DNA from 3 places in the Bariatricus sp. HCP28S3_A7 genome. Region 2 is predicted to be linked to each of the others. Evidence: predicted binding sites of a transcription regulator. Region 2 holds the regulator's gene; each other region holds the start of a gene.
What was found. The regulator Rex, encoded in region 2, represses fermentation and respiration genes when NADH is low (regulators of the CRP and FNR family bind a similar motif). The targets are predictions, from matches to a motif close to ATTGTTAANTANTTAACAAT.
Positions count from the first base shown of each region.

Region 1: the regulator Rex is predicted to act here: its motif matches at 2,796-2,815, upstream of ACTNA4_RS14565 (4Fe-4S dicluster domain-containing protein).
Region 3: the regulator Rex is predicted to act here: its motif matches at 3,649-3,668, upstream of fucO (lactaldehyde reductase).

Region 1 covers NZ_JBQHSG010000035.1:12,442-17,716, reverse strand. Annotated here, with positions in the region: gene ACTNA4_RS14575 (alpha-hydroxy-acid oxidizing protein) at 1-81, opposite strand, end outside; gene ACTNA4_RS14570 (DUF4352 domain-containing protein) at 313-1,194, shown strand; gene ACTNA4_RS14565 (4Fe-4S dicluster domain-containing protein) at 1,258-2,709, opposite strand; gene ACTNA4_RS14560 (permease prefix domain 1-containing protein) at 2,903-3,742, opposite strand; gene ACTNA4_RS14555 (PadR family transcriptional regulator) at 3,729-4,070, opposite strand; gene ACTNA4_RS14550 (alanine/glycine:cation symporter family protein) at 4,438-5,275, opposite strand, start outside.
Region 2 covers NZ_JBQHSG010000003.1:49,219-54,493, reverse strand. Annotated here, with positions in the region: gene alr (alanine racemase) at 1-411, opposite strand, end outside; gene ACTNA4_RS02780 (NAD(P)H-hydrate dehydratase) at 408-1,931, opposite strand; gene ACTNA4_RS02775 (redox-sensing transcriptional repressor Rex) at 2,029-2,679, opposite strand; gene ACTNA4_RS02770 (ABC-F family ATP-binding cassette domain-containing protein) at 2,823-4,748, shown strand; gene ACTNA4_RS02765 (NADP-dependent isocitrate dehydrogenase) at 4,792-5,275, opposite strand, start outside.
Region 3 covers NZ_JBQHSG010000002.1:186,357-191,631, forward strand. Annotated here, with positions in the region: gene ACTNA4_RS02245 (N-acetylmuramoyl-L-alanine amidase family protein) at 15-914, opposite strand; gene ACTNA4_RS02250 (TetR/AcrR family transcriptional regulator C-terminal domain-containing protein) at 1,114-1,674, shown strand; gene ACTNA4_RS02255 (hypothetical protein) at 1,723-2,145, opposite strand; gene ACTNA4_RS02260 (MATE family efflux transporter) at 2,145-3,464, opposite strand; gene fucO (lactaldehyde reductase) at 3,695-4,840, shown strand; gene ACTNA4_RS02270 (hypothetical protein) at 5,138-5,275, shown strand, end outside.

The DNA of each region.
Region 1 (5,275 bases), on a different contig from region 2:
TTTTCCATTACATACCGGACAGGCTTTACAATAATTTCCTATCGATTCTCTTGCATTTTCAAGTACCTCTTTATAATCCATGTTCTCTGCCTCGCTTTCTTCTATCCATCGGTATTTTTCTTACCCAAATGAAGCCGATACTTATGATAATCATAACACTTTCCTATCCGGAAAACAAGAAATCCATTCCATGGATTTCTAAATATTCTGTGACCTTTACTTGTTTTTTTACTTTGATATGCTATAATGTCCACATAGGCACTTAAATTTGCATACAGCAAAGTTAGAGAAATATATAGAGGAGAGTACCATATGAAATGCCCCAGATGTGGATCTGATGTACGTCCCAGTAAAAAGTATCCGGGATATTATCTCTGCGATTCCTGCCGGAAACGTTATCCGGCGACATCCCTGATACCAGATGAGACTGATGATGATTATACAGATTATACACTTTATGATACAGAAGATGCAATAGAACCTTCGGAACCGGAAAAGCCCGGACGGAAGACTGAACGGTCAGAAGGCAGCAACCGGAAATCAAAAGGTTCTTCCCCCAAATCAGGCAAACGTTCTTCATCCAGTCAAAGCAGATCCGGAAGAAGGTCCAAAAAGAAAAAGAAACAATTAGCAGGAATGATTCTGATTTTCCTGCTCGCAGTCATCCTGATCGTAGTTGTCGCCGTAAAATCCGGTCTAATCAGCAAAGATCTACTTCCGTTTACAAAGTCATCCCAGGATTCTCAGGATCCTCAGACAGATGATACCACAAAAACGGGTGGAGATGACACCTCCTATGCACTTGGCGACACCGCTACGCTGAATGATATCTCCATTCAGGTAACCGATTACGAGGAATCCAAAGGTGACGAATGGGCTTCCCCTCAGGAAGGCAATGTATTTGTCTTTGTCAACCTTACGATTACCAATCAGGCGGAAAAGGATATCACCGTCAGCAGCATGGCAAGTTTTGAATCCTATTGTAATGAAATAAAGCTTGACTATAGCGTCAATGCTTTTACCGCCCTTGCCGCGAACACGGACCGTCAGCAGATGGATGGTTCCATTGCTCCCGGTTCTTCACTAAGTGGGTATCTCTGTCTGGAAGTTCCGACAGACTGGATGAATCTGGAGATTCACTATACCGATCAGGTCTGGAAGGATGAGGGTGTCGTATTTAAAATATCAAAATAATCCATGGTTTCAAATTAGAATCTAAAAAAAGGGAGCGCCTCAGCACTCCCTTTTTAATAATGTTTATTCTCTGTGCATAGAGAATGAAGTCTCATCATAATTCTTCAGGTTCTCACAGATTCCTCTCGCATCTGCTTCTTTGATCAGCGAATCTCTGGATTTCTTTGCGAGCATCTGATCTTTAAAAGCACTTGGTCCTCCGACACATCCGCCTTCACAAGCCATTCCTTCGATGAAATCCTCAGGCAGACGTCCGACTTTCATAAGCAGCAGTGATTTCTTACATTCAACTGCACCATTTGCCTTGTACACTTTAATATCCAGTTCTTCACCGGCTTCCTTCATACTCTGCATCACAGCATCTGAAACACCGCCGGAATTTCCGAATCGCTTTCCAAATACAGAAGATTCCTGATAAGTATTGTCTGCCGGTTCCAGAGCAACACCCTTCGCACGCATAATTGCACGGATTTCACTGTAAGTCAGGGCATAGTCTGCATTTCCTTCAATCCTCTGATCTGCAATCTCTGATTTCTTTGCAAGACATGGTCCGATAAATACGGTAACCGCATCTGGTTCTTTTGCCTTCACCAGGCGGGAAACTGCACACATCGGAGAAACCGTTGTAGAGATCATATCACTCAATTCCGGATAATGCTTCCGTACCAGATTGACAAATCCCGGACAGCAGGAGGTTACTTTTTTACGTCCGTCTTTATAGGCTTCAACCCATTCTTCTGCTTCATATTTCGCAGTTAGATCACCACCAAGTCCCACTTCAATGAAATCCGTAAATCCAACTTCTTTCATTGCTTTTTTCCAGCTTTCCATGGTGATGTCCACACCGAACTGTCCTTCTGTTGCCGGTGCCAGCATCGCGTATACTTTCTTACCGGATTTGATTGCTTTAATTACATTTACAATGGAGGATTTGTATCCGATTGCTCCGAACGGACAACTGTGAACACATTTTCCACAACGAATACACTTTGAATCATCGATAACGGAAATACCATTTTCATCATAATAAATCGCATCTACCGGACAGCTGAATTTGCATGGTCTCTTCAAATGAGCAATTGCATTGTACGGACAGGCCTGTGCGCATTTTCCACATTCTTTACATTTGGAAGCGTCAATATGGGAACGATACCTTCCCGGTTCAATCGCACCGAAATTGCAGGCGTTGATACATGCTTTTCCAAGACAGTTCTGGCAGTTTTCTGTTACGACATAACTGGAAATCGGGCAGTCCTCGCATGCAGAACTGATTACCTGGATTACATTTCCATCATCCTTGATTCCAGGCGCTTTTCCTTCAGCCAGGCGTACACGCTGTCTGATAATCTCACGTTCCTTGTAAATACAGCAGCGGAACTGCGGCAGTGGACCCGGAATCAACTTCATTGCGATATCGTCCTTATACTCCTCGAGTTCCCCGGCAAATGCCAGACGTGCTACTTCTTCCAGTACTTCATGTTTGATTTTGATTACATTTGCGTCTGCGTTTCTCAACTTCTTACCCTCCAAAAAGAATTTTCTCAATCATAATAATGTATCTCGTTTCTGATTCAAATCATAACATGAGTTTTCTTCTTTTCCCAGTCATTTTTTTAACAATCTTGTACTATTTTGCATACAATGTACAAGCCTCAAACACAATGTTCTGTTTTCGCAAAACGTAACCCAAACTCATGGATTCAAAAGGTTATCCCGCTTTCACAACATTCTGATTTCTGGTAATAGACAGTAGAATCCCCACAGGCAGCAAGACTGTCGTTCCGGCCATCAGTATGTACTGGCGCTTTTTCTCTTTTCCGAACCACCGCTTATGAACGGCAAGTATTAAAATGCATCCCCCTGTCATATAAAATAAAATCATATACACACTGGAATTTAAATCCAGTGGAAGCACTGTTGATAATACCAATATGAGAATACATTTCATCATCCCTTGTTTTCCTGCTCCGCGGAAGTGAAAAACAACACCCGCAAAAACCGGAACCAGCACACAGTAAAACAGTCCCTGTTTTGGATACATTCCATTCACGGTTCTGCCGAATACCCGGTATACTGCCATCATCATCATCATTGCAGCCCAGATCCGGAGTGCATATTTGCCAAGCAGCGTGTAATCCACAAAACAGACTCCCAACATCAAAATGCTTCCTGCTGCCGTCCACAAAATAAACCTGAGTCCCGCCGGATCATAAGATGCTGCGAGGTAATCGCCTGCTCCGCAGAGTATTGCTGTTCTCTCCAGAAAAACCTGTATGGCAACTCCCGATATACCAAGCATGACGATCATAGCAATCAGTCTCATATCCATCTTCGGTCTGTGGATCCTGTCAAGCTGTACTCCTGCCTCCACCGGATCTCCCATCTCCCTCACAGCCGCTTCTTCTGCTTCCGCTTCACTCATGCCCTGCGCCATAAAATCCAGCTTCTGGTCGTCAATATGGGCCTGATATTCTTCTTCAATCATCAGTCTTGCCTTTTTGCAGCGAATCTGTTCTGTCAAAAGCTTCAGATAATCAAGCCGGGTCATAAAGCACACCTCCCAGCACATTCACAACTGCCGTGGAGTATTCCTTCCACTCTGCTTTCTTTGCAGCAAGCTGTTTCTTCCCTTCCCTGGTCAGCCGGTAATATTTACGAAGCTTACCGCCATATTCCTGTTCATAGACAGTCAGCCATCCCTTCTCTTCCATTGAGTGCAGAAGCGGATAAAGAGTCCCCGCCTTCAGTTCAAAGACATTATTCGACTTCTCCCTAAGCGTCTCAATCATCTCATAGCCATACATATCTTTTTCTTCCAACAGCTTCAATATCAGCATTGCTGTGCTTCCGGAAATTAAACTTTTATCTACTGCCATAAATACTTCCCCTTTCATGTGTTGATCTTCGATATATCGGTAATCTATATATGTCAAGTGATTCTTTCCGTATTCTGAAGCTGCATCATATAGAGAATACATTTTTTATAAGTACTTTAGATGTTCTTAATATTTTTCAAAATTTCTTAAGTCCATGGTCACATTCTTTCCATATTTTACTATTATACTTAAAGCATAAATTAAAAGGACGCCGGCAATCATAGATGATACCGACTCTGTATGGATGTCAGGATGTCCGCCTAAAAAATCAGGTGCCCGCCCAAAGGGCAGACACCTTTAATATAGATCCTCTCTTTTCTCTCAGCCGATGCAGCATGTATCGGCTTTTTATTTATCACAATATGAATTACTTTCCTCCGTCTTCTTTCATACTCGTTACAACCACACCCGTCAGCGCGAACAGGGCGATTGCATTTGGAATAACCATTAGCTGGTTAAACATATCGGAAAGTTCCCATACAAGATCGTTGGATGCAAGTGTTCCAAGGAAAATAAACACCAAAGCAATCATAAGAAACGGCTTGGTTGCTTTCGGTCCGAACAGATAATTCACATTGATTTTCGCGAACAGATTCCATCCGAGAATCGTGGAGAATGCGAAGAAGAACAGGCAGACTGCCACGAAAGCGGATCCCAGTTTTTCTCCATAGACTACTCCGAATGCGGTCTGTGCGAGATTCGCTTTATTTAATGTTTCCACCACGCCACCTGTATATCCTCCCGCAAGAGGTCCATCAGCTGTATATAATGTGGAAATAATAACCAGCGCATTTAAAGTCAAAACAACGAATGTGTCAATAAACACACCTGCCATAGCAACTGTTCCCTGTTCATGTGCATTCTTAACCTGTGCAAGCGCATGAGCATGCGGTGTAGAACCCATGCCGGCTTCGTTTGAGAAAAGCCCTCTCTTTGCCCCCTGGCTGACAGCAATTTTTAAAGCTGCGCCCAGGCCACCGCCAATGATTGCCTGTGGCTGGAATGCATACCGGAAGATCATGAAAAATGTAGCAGGAACGTATTTAATACGGGCAATCAGCACCCCCAGCGCTCCCAATAAGAAAACAGCTGCCATGACCGGAACGAGCTTTTCAGTAACAGAAGCAAGACGGTCTACCCCACCCATAAAGATAAAAGCGCAGATCACAACCAGGACAACACCAACGATCCATGAAGGGATGCCA
Region 2 (5,275 bases):
TCTGGACATTCCGGTATCAATCTTAATATGAAAGATTGCATTCATTCCCAGTTCTTCTGCTTTTGCCGATGCCAGAGCTGCCAGTTCACCGTCATAGACCGTCATACGGATCTGATGCCGAATCATCGCTTCCATCTGATCCGGGAAAATGCATCCGAGGCAAAGAATCGGTTTTCCAATCCCAGCTTTTCGAAGCAGGATCCCTTCTTCCAATGTTGCCACAGCATATCCCCATACGTACTCCACATCTTCTAACATTTCTGCAATCGGTACGGCACCATGTCCGTATCCGTCCGTTTTCACGACAACGATCATCCGCGCATCGTTTTTAATATTACGATACATCATTTGCATGTTATACATTACTGCATCAAGATCGATCACTGCGCGCAGTCTGTTATATGTCTTCATTTCAAGTTTTCCTCCAAAGTTTTTAGTGTTCTGCCAAGCCCCCGGATGAGATCTTCAGCAAGCACACTGTAGGATCCACATTCTTCTCTTGCCGTATCTCCGGCAAGGCCGTGCAGATATACTCCCAACACAGCCGCGTCAAAAGTCGGGAGGTTCTGAGCCATCAGGCCGGCAATCGTTCCTGCCAGCACGTCACCGGAACCGGCCTTCGCCATTGCTGCATTTCCGGATGAATTCAGAAACGTCGGATGTCCGCAAGCTGCGACGAGTGTTCTGCTGTCTTTCATGGCACAAACGACCTGCATTTTTTCAACAAACTCACGTAGAAGAGCGTTCCTATGATTCTTTAGTTCTGCAACAGGATATCCTGTCAATCTTGACATTTCTTTCATATGAGGTGTCAGCACATACTGTTCTTTCTGGCGCGCCCATTTTCTTCGCTCTTCTTCGGTAAATTCCGCAAGAAGATTGAGACCGTCCGCATCAATCACACACGGCTTCCGGTTCATTTCCAGCGTCATTTTAAAAAGTCTCCGCGAATACTCTGAAATTCCAAGTCCGCATCCGATGCAGACCACATCTGCCCATTGAAGCAGATCTGGAAGTTCCCGGAAACAATCTAAGGCCATCTCATCATAAGTCGTGATAATAGCTTCCGGCAGAAGCTGCTGAAGAATCTGTCTGTTGGATTCTTCCGTGTATATCCGTACAAGGCCTGCGCCTACCATGTACGCCGCATGGGCACTTAAGTACGCTGCCCCCGACATTCCCCTACTTCCGGCAATAAGAAGAACCCTTCCATAGCTTCCTTTATTGGAATCCGGCTTTCTCTCCGGCATCCTGGAAATCACATCCTGTTTTTCCAGCATAAAATAAAGATCGTCCCGGTTTTCAAAGCCCGGATCCGTAATGCCGATATCCTTTACCAGTACTTTCCCCGCATACTCGGAACCCGGAAAGAAAACCTGACCTGCCTTAGCGTATGCAAACGTGACTGTCAAATCAGCCCGGAACGCACATCCCAGTACTTCCCCGGTGTCAGCGGAAATTCCGGACGGAGTATCAATCGCAACTTTGTATCCCTGATACCGGTTCATTTGTTCAATCACATTCTGGTAATGTCCTTCGATATTTCGGCAAAGCCCGATTCCAAATACGGCATCTATAATAACACTATATTCCTTCTCCGGTAAAGTGTTTCCTACAGACACGCCCAGATTTTCCAGAATATGCATCTGCTGCTTCGTTTCTTCACTCCTGGATTCCAATTTTCCGGCAAAACACACATCGACCCTTTTTCCTTCTTCGGCAAGCAGTCTTGCCACCGCGAATCCGTCTCCACCGTTGTTGCCGGAGCCGCATACCACCAGTGCATAGGACAGATCAATCTGCTCTTCTTTCATTGCAGCCATACACTGAAGCGCCGCACGTTCCATCAGTACCAGCGAAGGAATCCCGATCTCATGGATCATTCTTCCGTCCGCCGCTTTCATCTGTTCAGCCGTCAATATATATTTCATATTCTCACCTTCCAATACGCAATAAAGAGCCCCGCAGCCGGAACTCTTCTCTCATTACGCCGATTCAGGCAAAATGTGTGTAACACATTCTGTCGAATTATGAATTATCTGTATGTTCCATATTATAACGTGTTATATTGTATGAAAGTCTCATCAGACTCTCCGATAAATGCACGTTCTCAACAATAATATTATCCGGAAGATTCAAATCTGTATGTGCAAAATTCCAGATCGCCCGCACACCATTATCAACCAGAACATTCGCAACATCTATGGCTCTTGTCTTCGGAATCGCAAGTACTCCGATTTCAATATCATTCTTCTGAATAAAATCACTCAGTTCATCCATCATCCGGATCTCCACACCGCGGATCGTAATTCCCACAAGTCGTGGATTCACGTCAAATAATCCTTTTAATACAAAACCTCTTTTTTCAAATGCTGCATAATTAGCCAGTGCCTGTCCAAGATTACCGGCACCGATAATGACCATGTTATGTTGGTTGTCCAGTCCCAGAATTTTCCCTATTTCCGTATATAAGTATTTTACATTATACCCGTATCCCTGTTGTCCAAATCCACCAAAATTATTAAGGTCCTGACGAATCTGGGATGCAGTTACTTTCATTCTCTTGCTCAAATCGTTGGAGGATATTCGTTCCACACCGTGTTCCAGCAATTCGCCAAGATAACGATAGTATCTCGGAAGTCTTCTGATTACTGCCTGAGATATTTCTCTTTCTTCCACCTGACATCCACCTTCCATTCTTATTCTAAATTTCATTATATAAAAATGACATAAAAAAGTCAAACTTAATAGTTGTTTTTTATTGTATTTCCGATATAATGAGGTAGACAGTACCTATTTCTACAGTATAAGGAGGTTTGAAAATGATACTGGCATGCCACAATTTAACGAAATCCTTTGGGGAGCAGGTTATTGTGAATAAAGGCTCCTTTCATATAGAAGACCGTGAGAAAGCGGCGCTGGTCGGTCTGAACGGCGCCGGGAAATCCACAATTTTGAAAATGATCGTCGGTGAATTGAATAGTGATGACGGTGATGTAATTCTTACCAAAGGAAAAACAATGGGCTATCTTGCCCAGCACCAGGACCTGATGAGCGGGAATACCATTTACGAAGAAGTCCGCACCGCCAAATCTGAGATTATCGAAATGGAACGTCAGATTCGTGCACTGGAACTGGAAATCAGTACGCTGACCGGTGACGCACTTCAGATGAAACTTGACACTTATCATAGACTTACCGCTGCATTTGAACGTGCTGACGGCTATTCTTATAAAAGCGAACTGGTCGGTGTTCTTAAAGGCCTTGGGTTTACTGAGGATGAATTTCAGAAACCGGTGGACGCCCTTTCCGGCGGCCAGAAGACACGTGTTTCCCTCGGCAAACTTCTGCTGACGAAACCGGATATTTTACTGCTGGATGAGCCTACCAATCACTTGGATATGAATTCAATCGCATGGCTTGAGAACTACCTGCTGAATTACTCCGGTGCAGTGCTCATCGTCTCCCACGACCGTTATTTTTTGAATCGTGTCGTAACGAAAGTGCTGGAGATTGAAAACGGTACACTGATGACATATATGGGAAATTATTCAGATTATGCCCAGAAGAAACAGCAGCTCAGAGACGCAAGGCTAAAAGAATATCTGAATCAGCAACGGGAAATCAAGCATCAGGAGGCAGTCATCGAAAAGCTTCGTTCCTTCAACCGCGAGAAATCAATCCGACGTGCGGAAAGCCGGGAAAAGCTGTTAAACAAAATCACACCTGTTGAAAAACCGGTTGAGCTGAATACCGATATTCATTTAAGCCTGGAGCCTTCCTGTGTGAGCGGGAACGACGTGCTTCGCGTTGAAGGCCTTGGAAAATCATTTGCTCCCCAGGTCCTTTTTCAGGATGTCAGCTTCGAGATTAAGCGAGGTGAACATGTAGCCATCGTAGGCGATAACGGAACAGGGAAAACGACACTGCTTAAGATTTTGAACAATGTGATCGCGGCGGATTCGGGAAGCTTTACACTGGGAACCAATGTACATATCGGTTACTACGATCAGGAACATCACGTACTTCACATGGAAAAAACGATCTTTGAAGAGATCTCCGATGATTATCCGACACTTACGAATACACAGATCCGGAATGTTCTAGCTGCATTTTTATTCACAGGCGATGATGTATTTAAGATGATCGGTGATTTGAGCGGCGGAGAACGCGGACGAGTATCTCTTGCAAAGCTGATGCTCTCCGAGGCGAACTTCCTGATTTTGGACGAGCCTACGAACCACCTGGACATCGCTTCGAAAGAAATTTTGGAAAATGCATTGAATGAGTACACCGGAACCGTACTTTATGTGTCCCATGACCGTTATTTCATCAACCAGACAGCCACGCGTATTCTTGACCTGGTGAACCATACTTTTGTAAATTATATTGGAAACTACGATTACTATCTCGAAAAGAAAGAGGAACTCACGACGGCATACGCCGGTGGCAATATTTCAGACAAGCAATCTACGAATGAAGGCACTTCTTCAATGTCCCAGTCCAAAATGAGCTGGCAGGAACAGAAAGAAGAACAAGCAAGAATCCGGAAGCGTCAGAACGAACTGAAAAAGACGGAAGAACGCATTACCCGGCTGGAAGAACGAAACCAGGAGATCGATACGCTTCTTATGCAGGAAGAAATCTATACCAATTCCGTCCGGTGTCAGGAACTGGCAAAGGAAAAGGCTGCAAATGAAGAAGAGCTGGAAGAGCTCTATGAAAAATGGGAAGAGCTGGCTGAATAACTGTTAAAAACGCGCCTTATCGGCGCGTTTTTCCTGTTTTTATTTACAATCTCTCAGCGATCGCTTTGATAAAATCTTCGCTGTTCAATACAGTCGGATTTGGAAGCGTCGTGATCAGTGCAAGATCTTTAGTCATATTTCCGCTTTCAATTGTATCGATCGTTGCCTTTTCCAGCTTATCGGCAAAATCCATCAGCTCCTGATTTCCATCCATCTCACCACGTTTTCTGAGTGCCCCCGTCCATGCAAAGATCGTTGCCACGGAGTTAGTAGATGTTTCTTCTCCTTTCAGGTGCTTGTAATAGTGCCGCTGTACCGTTCCGTGTGCTGCCTCATATTCATAGTATCCTTCCGGAGATACCAGCACGGAAGTCATCATGGCCAGTGATCCGAATGCGGAAGAAACCATGTCACTCATCACATCACCGTCATAGTTCTTACATGCCCAGATATAACCGCCTTCAGACTTCATCACACGTGCTACGGCATCGTCGATCAGCGTATAGAAATACTCGATTCCGGCTTCT
Region 3 (5,275 bases), on a different contig from region 2:
TTCCTTTTTCTTCCTTACTGGATTCCAAAATAACGGTCCATTCCATTCGCGACACCGGTCACGATCTGATACTGATATTCATCTGTTGCCATCCGTTTATCTTCCTCCGGATTCGTCATATACCCCATCTCGAAGATCGTAGTCGGCACTTCAGCCCAGTTGATCCCGCTCATCGTGTCCGTCTCCCAGACCCGTTCGATTCTTGCACCGGTCGCCTCGACGGCGCAGTTCAGAATACAATCCGCCAGATTCCTGCTCTGTGAATAAAGTGCTCCGTTATACGGGTTTTCCGGAGTCTGGCAGATCGTCATCATCCCCTGTGCACTACCGGAATCAGAACCGTTTGCATGAATACGAATAAAGGCATCCGCCCCGTCCTCATTTGCCATCTTTGCGCGCTCAGCATTGGAAATGTTTACGTCGTTCGTCTCGCGGATCATCAGCACCCGATACCCACGGTTTAAAAGCTCATCCCTGAGTTTCAGAGAAACCTGCAACGTCAGTTCGTACTCAGGAATTCCTGTTACAATGCCGCTTGTTCCGCCTGCAACCTTTGCCTTGGTCTGGGAGGCTCCCGGCCCGACCGGCTCCTGCTCACTGTTTCCCTGCCTCTGATGCCCGGCATCAATAGCGATCAGATATCCGTTCCTCGGATTAGTTTCCGGTGATTCCACATCTGCCTGCCCGCTGTCTTCTCCGGGCTCCGGCTCAGTTTCCGGTTCAGAGTCCTTCCCGGAGTCTTCCCCTTCTCCTGCCTGCGGATTCTCTGTGCTTTCTTCCTCTTCTATTTTCTCTTCTGTAATTCTCTGCTCCGTTTTCTCACTTTCAGGCTCATTTCCTGTGTCTGTCTTTTGGCAGCCGGCGCCAAGCAAGGTAAGTGCCAGCGCCAGAATCAATAATTTCTTCCCTTTCATTCTTGTCTGCTTCCTTTTACATGTTATATGACATCCGTCATTTCACATTTTGATATTCTTTGATTATTTTCATAATCTCCTTCCATCATAAATTGCTTTTCTTCTTCTGTCAATTCCATATCTTCGGTTGACGGAAGGGACTGAAATAGTATATATTTTTATTAATGGAGTTAATGAAAAACGCTGAGGAGACATGAACATGGCAAAATCAGAAACTACGAAATACCGACTGGCCGAATCCATCAAACAATGTATGAAGACCACCTCTGTCGATGACATTACTATTCGTCAGATCGTGGAGAACTGCGGGCTGACACGCCAGACCTTTTACCGCAATTTTCTTGACAAATATGACCTGATCAACTGGTATTTTGATAAGCTTCTTCTGAAATCCTTTGAACATATGGGAAGCGGCGAGACGATATTTGAAGGACTGAAACGAAAATTCGATTACATACAGGAGGAGCGGGTATTTTTCGCTGCTGCTTTCCGGTCCGATGCGCAAAATTCTCTGAAAGAACATGATTTCGAACTGATTTTAGAATTCTATTCCGATCTGATCCGAATAAAGACCGGTCATGCTCCGGACAGCGAGATCCGTTTTCTTCTGGAAATGTACTGTCAGAGCTCCATTTACATGACGGTCAAATGGGTGCTGAGCGGCATGAAATCAAGCTCCGAAGAACTGGCACGCATGCTGGTAAAAGCCATGCCCGCCAGACTTGAGAAACTGTTTACAGAGCTGGATGTTTTATCATAACATACTGTTTTCAGAGACTTTCTGAAAAATAAATTACAGAAAGTCTGCCTACTGATTGGAGGAGTAAAACTCTATCCACGCATCGTACATTTGCTCTGCATTTTCACATTGCCCCAGCTCCTCGGCAGCTGTATTTCCTGAAATATCCCAGACTAAATACATAGCAAGATAATCAATCAGACCACTGTACTGTCCATTATGATGTCCTTCAAGCAGCACAGGGATTGCATCTTCTCCCAGAGACTTTATATTTTCATAGTATTCATTATCCATATAGTCAAAAGGATTACTGCTGGTGGCATCACCCGTACTTACGCAGCCCTGCAAATTTTCCATAATCAATCCTTCTAATTCATTTTCACAGATGTCCTCACCGGCTGTTTCTATATTTTCTATCGAACTCTTGGCATTTCCGCATCCTGATAAAAGCGTAACTGCACTAACCAATATGATTATAAAAAACTTTTTCATTATTTCTCATGCACCTTTCTCCTGACGATGAAAAAGCACACTACCTGCATGGCAATCGTCAGAATCCACGATACAGGATAAGAGATAAACAGCACCGAAAGGGACCTGTAACGTGGGAAAATGCCAAATATCCACACAATTCGGGTTCCTACAGTTCCAACGATAGAAAGCATCATCGGCGCTGCGGAAAATCCCATGCCGCGCATGGCTCCCGGAAACAGATCCATAAATCCGCACAGAAAATAAGTAAGTGTTGTATACGAAAGGATCTCCATTCCACAGCGGATCACTTCTTCATTCTCCGTATAAATTCTTAGAATCTGACTGCCAAATATGTAAGATCCTCCTCCAAGTACCAACGCAACAATCATACTCAGAATCATACAGTCCACCAGAATCTTATCCATTCGCTTCCATTTTCTGACTCCGTAATTCTGGCTTGTGAAACTCATGCATGCCTGCGTCACCGAATTGACCGACACAAAAAGGAATCCCAGAATATTATTGGCCGCCGTATAACCTGCCATTGCGATCGAACCGAACGAATTCACCGAGGACTGCAGAAGCACATTGGAGAAATTGATGACCGTACTCTGTATCCCGGCCGGCACACCTACCTGGAATATCTGTTTCAAATAGCAGCCCTTCAGCATGAGTTTGGAGAAGCGGAACTGATAGCTTCCTTCTGACCGATATAGACAGCGCAACACCAAAATACAGGAAATCATCTGGGAAAACACGGTCGCAATCGCCACCCCTGCAACGGACAGATGGAAAACAATGACCAGGATCATATTCAAAACCGCATTGATCACGCCGGATATGATCAGGAAAATCAATGGGCGCTTTGTATCACCGACCGCACGCAAAATGGCTGCCCCGTAATTATATAACATAAAAAAAGGCATCCCCAGAAAATAGATACGCATATAAAGTGAGGACTGCTCGATAACGTCTGCCGGTGTCGCCATCAGCTCAAGTGCAAATTTTGAAAAAAATATTCCCACAAAGACCATCACGATTCCGCTGATTGCGGCAAATGCGATCGAAGTATGAACCGTTTCCGACATCTGCCGGTCTTTTCCCGCGGCAAAAAACCTGGCAGCCAGTACATTTGTCCCAAGTGAAATCCCCATAAACAGATTCACGAACATATTGATCAGCGCTGTGGTCGAGCCGACCGCCGCCAGTGCCTGACTTCCCGCGAATCTCCCCACCACAATGACATCTACCGCATTAAACATCAGCTGCAGAATCCCGGAAAGCATAAGCGGCAATGAAAAAGAAACCAATTTATCCATAATGGTGCCATTACACATATCAATCTCATATTTATTCTTATTCAAATCCTCATCCCCCTTTACCACTAATCACTATAAGTCAATTCTTCGGAAATGTCAATTTTCCCGGAAGCCCTTTCGGCTTCATTTCAGAATTTTTCAAGATAATTATTTGTCAAAAGTTACAGATTCTTCATTCTGTAACTTTCTTTCGGAGCCAAATATTGTTAAAATAATATCAGAAATAAAAAGTAAAGGAGAAATTAAAAATGGCAAACAGAATTATGTTGAATGAAACTTCTTATCATGGTGCAGGTGCTATCGCTGAAATCGCAACAGAAGCAAAGGCACACGGATTCAAAAAAGCATTCGTATGCTCAGATCCGGACCTGATCAAATTCAACGTTACTTCCAAAGTAACAGATATTCTTGACAAAGAAGGACTTGCTTATGAGATCTATTCTGACATCAAGGCAAACCCGACCATCGAGAATGTTCAGCATGGTGTTGCAGCTTTCAAGGCATCCGAGGCAGACTACATCGTTGCAATCGGCGGCGGTTCTTCTATGGATACTGCAAAAGCAATCGGCATCATCATCGCTAACCCGGAATTTGAAGATGTAAGAAGTCTGGAAGGCGTTGCTCCTACCACAAAACCATGTGTACCGATCATCGCAGTTCCTACAACAGCAGGTACCGCTGCAGAAGTAACCATCAACTACGTTATCACAGATGTTGAGAGAAAGCGTAAATTCGTTTGCGTAGACCCACACGATATGCCAATCATCGCAATCGTTGACCCGGATATGATGTCTTCTATGCCGAAGGGACTGACCGCATCAACCGGTATGGACGCTCTGACACATGCAATCGAAGGTTATACCACCAAAGGCGCATGGGAAATGACTGATATGTTCCATCTCAAAGCAATCGAGATCATTTCCAAATCGCTCCGCGGCGCTGTTGCCAACACCAAAGAAGGCCGCGAAGGAATGGCACTCGGCCAGTACATCGCAGGTATGGGATTCTCAAATGTTGGTCTTGGAATCGCTCATTCTATGGCTCACACTCTGGGCGCTGTTTATGACACTCCGCATGGTGTTGCCTGCGCAATGATGCTCCCGATCGTTATGGAATACAACCAGGAATGCACCGGCGAGAAATATCGTGAAATTGCTCGCGCTATGGGCGTAAAAGGTGTAGACGAAATGTCCGAAGCAGAATACAGAAAAGCTGCGATCGATGCAGTACGTCAGCTCTCTGAAGATGTTGGAATCCCAGCTAAACTGGAAGCCATCAAAGAAGAAGATCTTGACTTCCTGGCCAAGTCCGCTCATGCAGATGCATGCGCACCTGGGAATCCGAAGGATGCTTCTGTAGAAGATCTGAAAGGATTGTTCCGGAAGGTTATGTAGGGGTTTTAGTCCGCCGCAGGGAGGGTGTGAAAGGAGTCGCTCCGAGGCTCTACTCCCTGCGACTTGTGAACTCGAAGATGTAAACAGAATCCCGGTGTAGTCGGCAAATGTGCCTCCTGCACCGGGATTCTGACATCTTCGGTTCCCAATTCTCCGGTCGTGCCGCTTAACCTCCGCTCCTTCCTTTCACACCCTCCCTACGGCTCACTCAAACTTCCTATACATCGAATAGGGGCGATGGGGGACGCCTTTGCTGCGCTCGGCTGGGATTGGGAGTTTTATGGGGAGAAGCTTCAGGTGCTTAGGAAGAAGAGGAATCTGACTCAGGAGCAGTTGTTTGTATCGCGGGCGGCGATTTCGAAATGGGAAAATGGACGGGGCTTTGCTGTTCTGGGATTATGCCAGCTGATTCGCAGGAAAAGTCTGTTCAAAGTG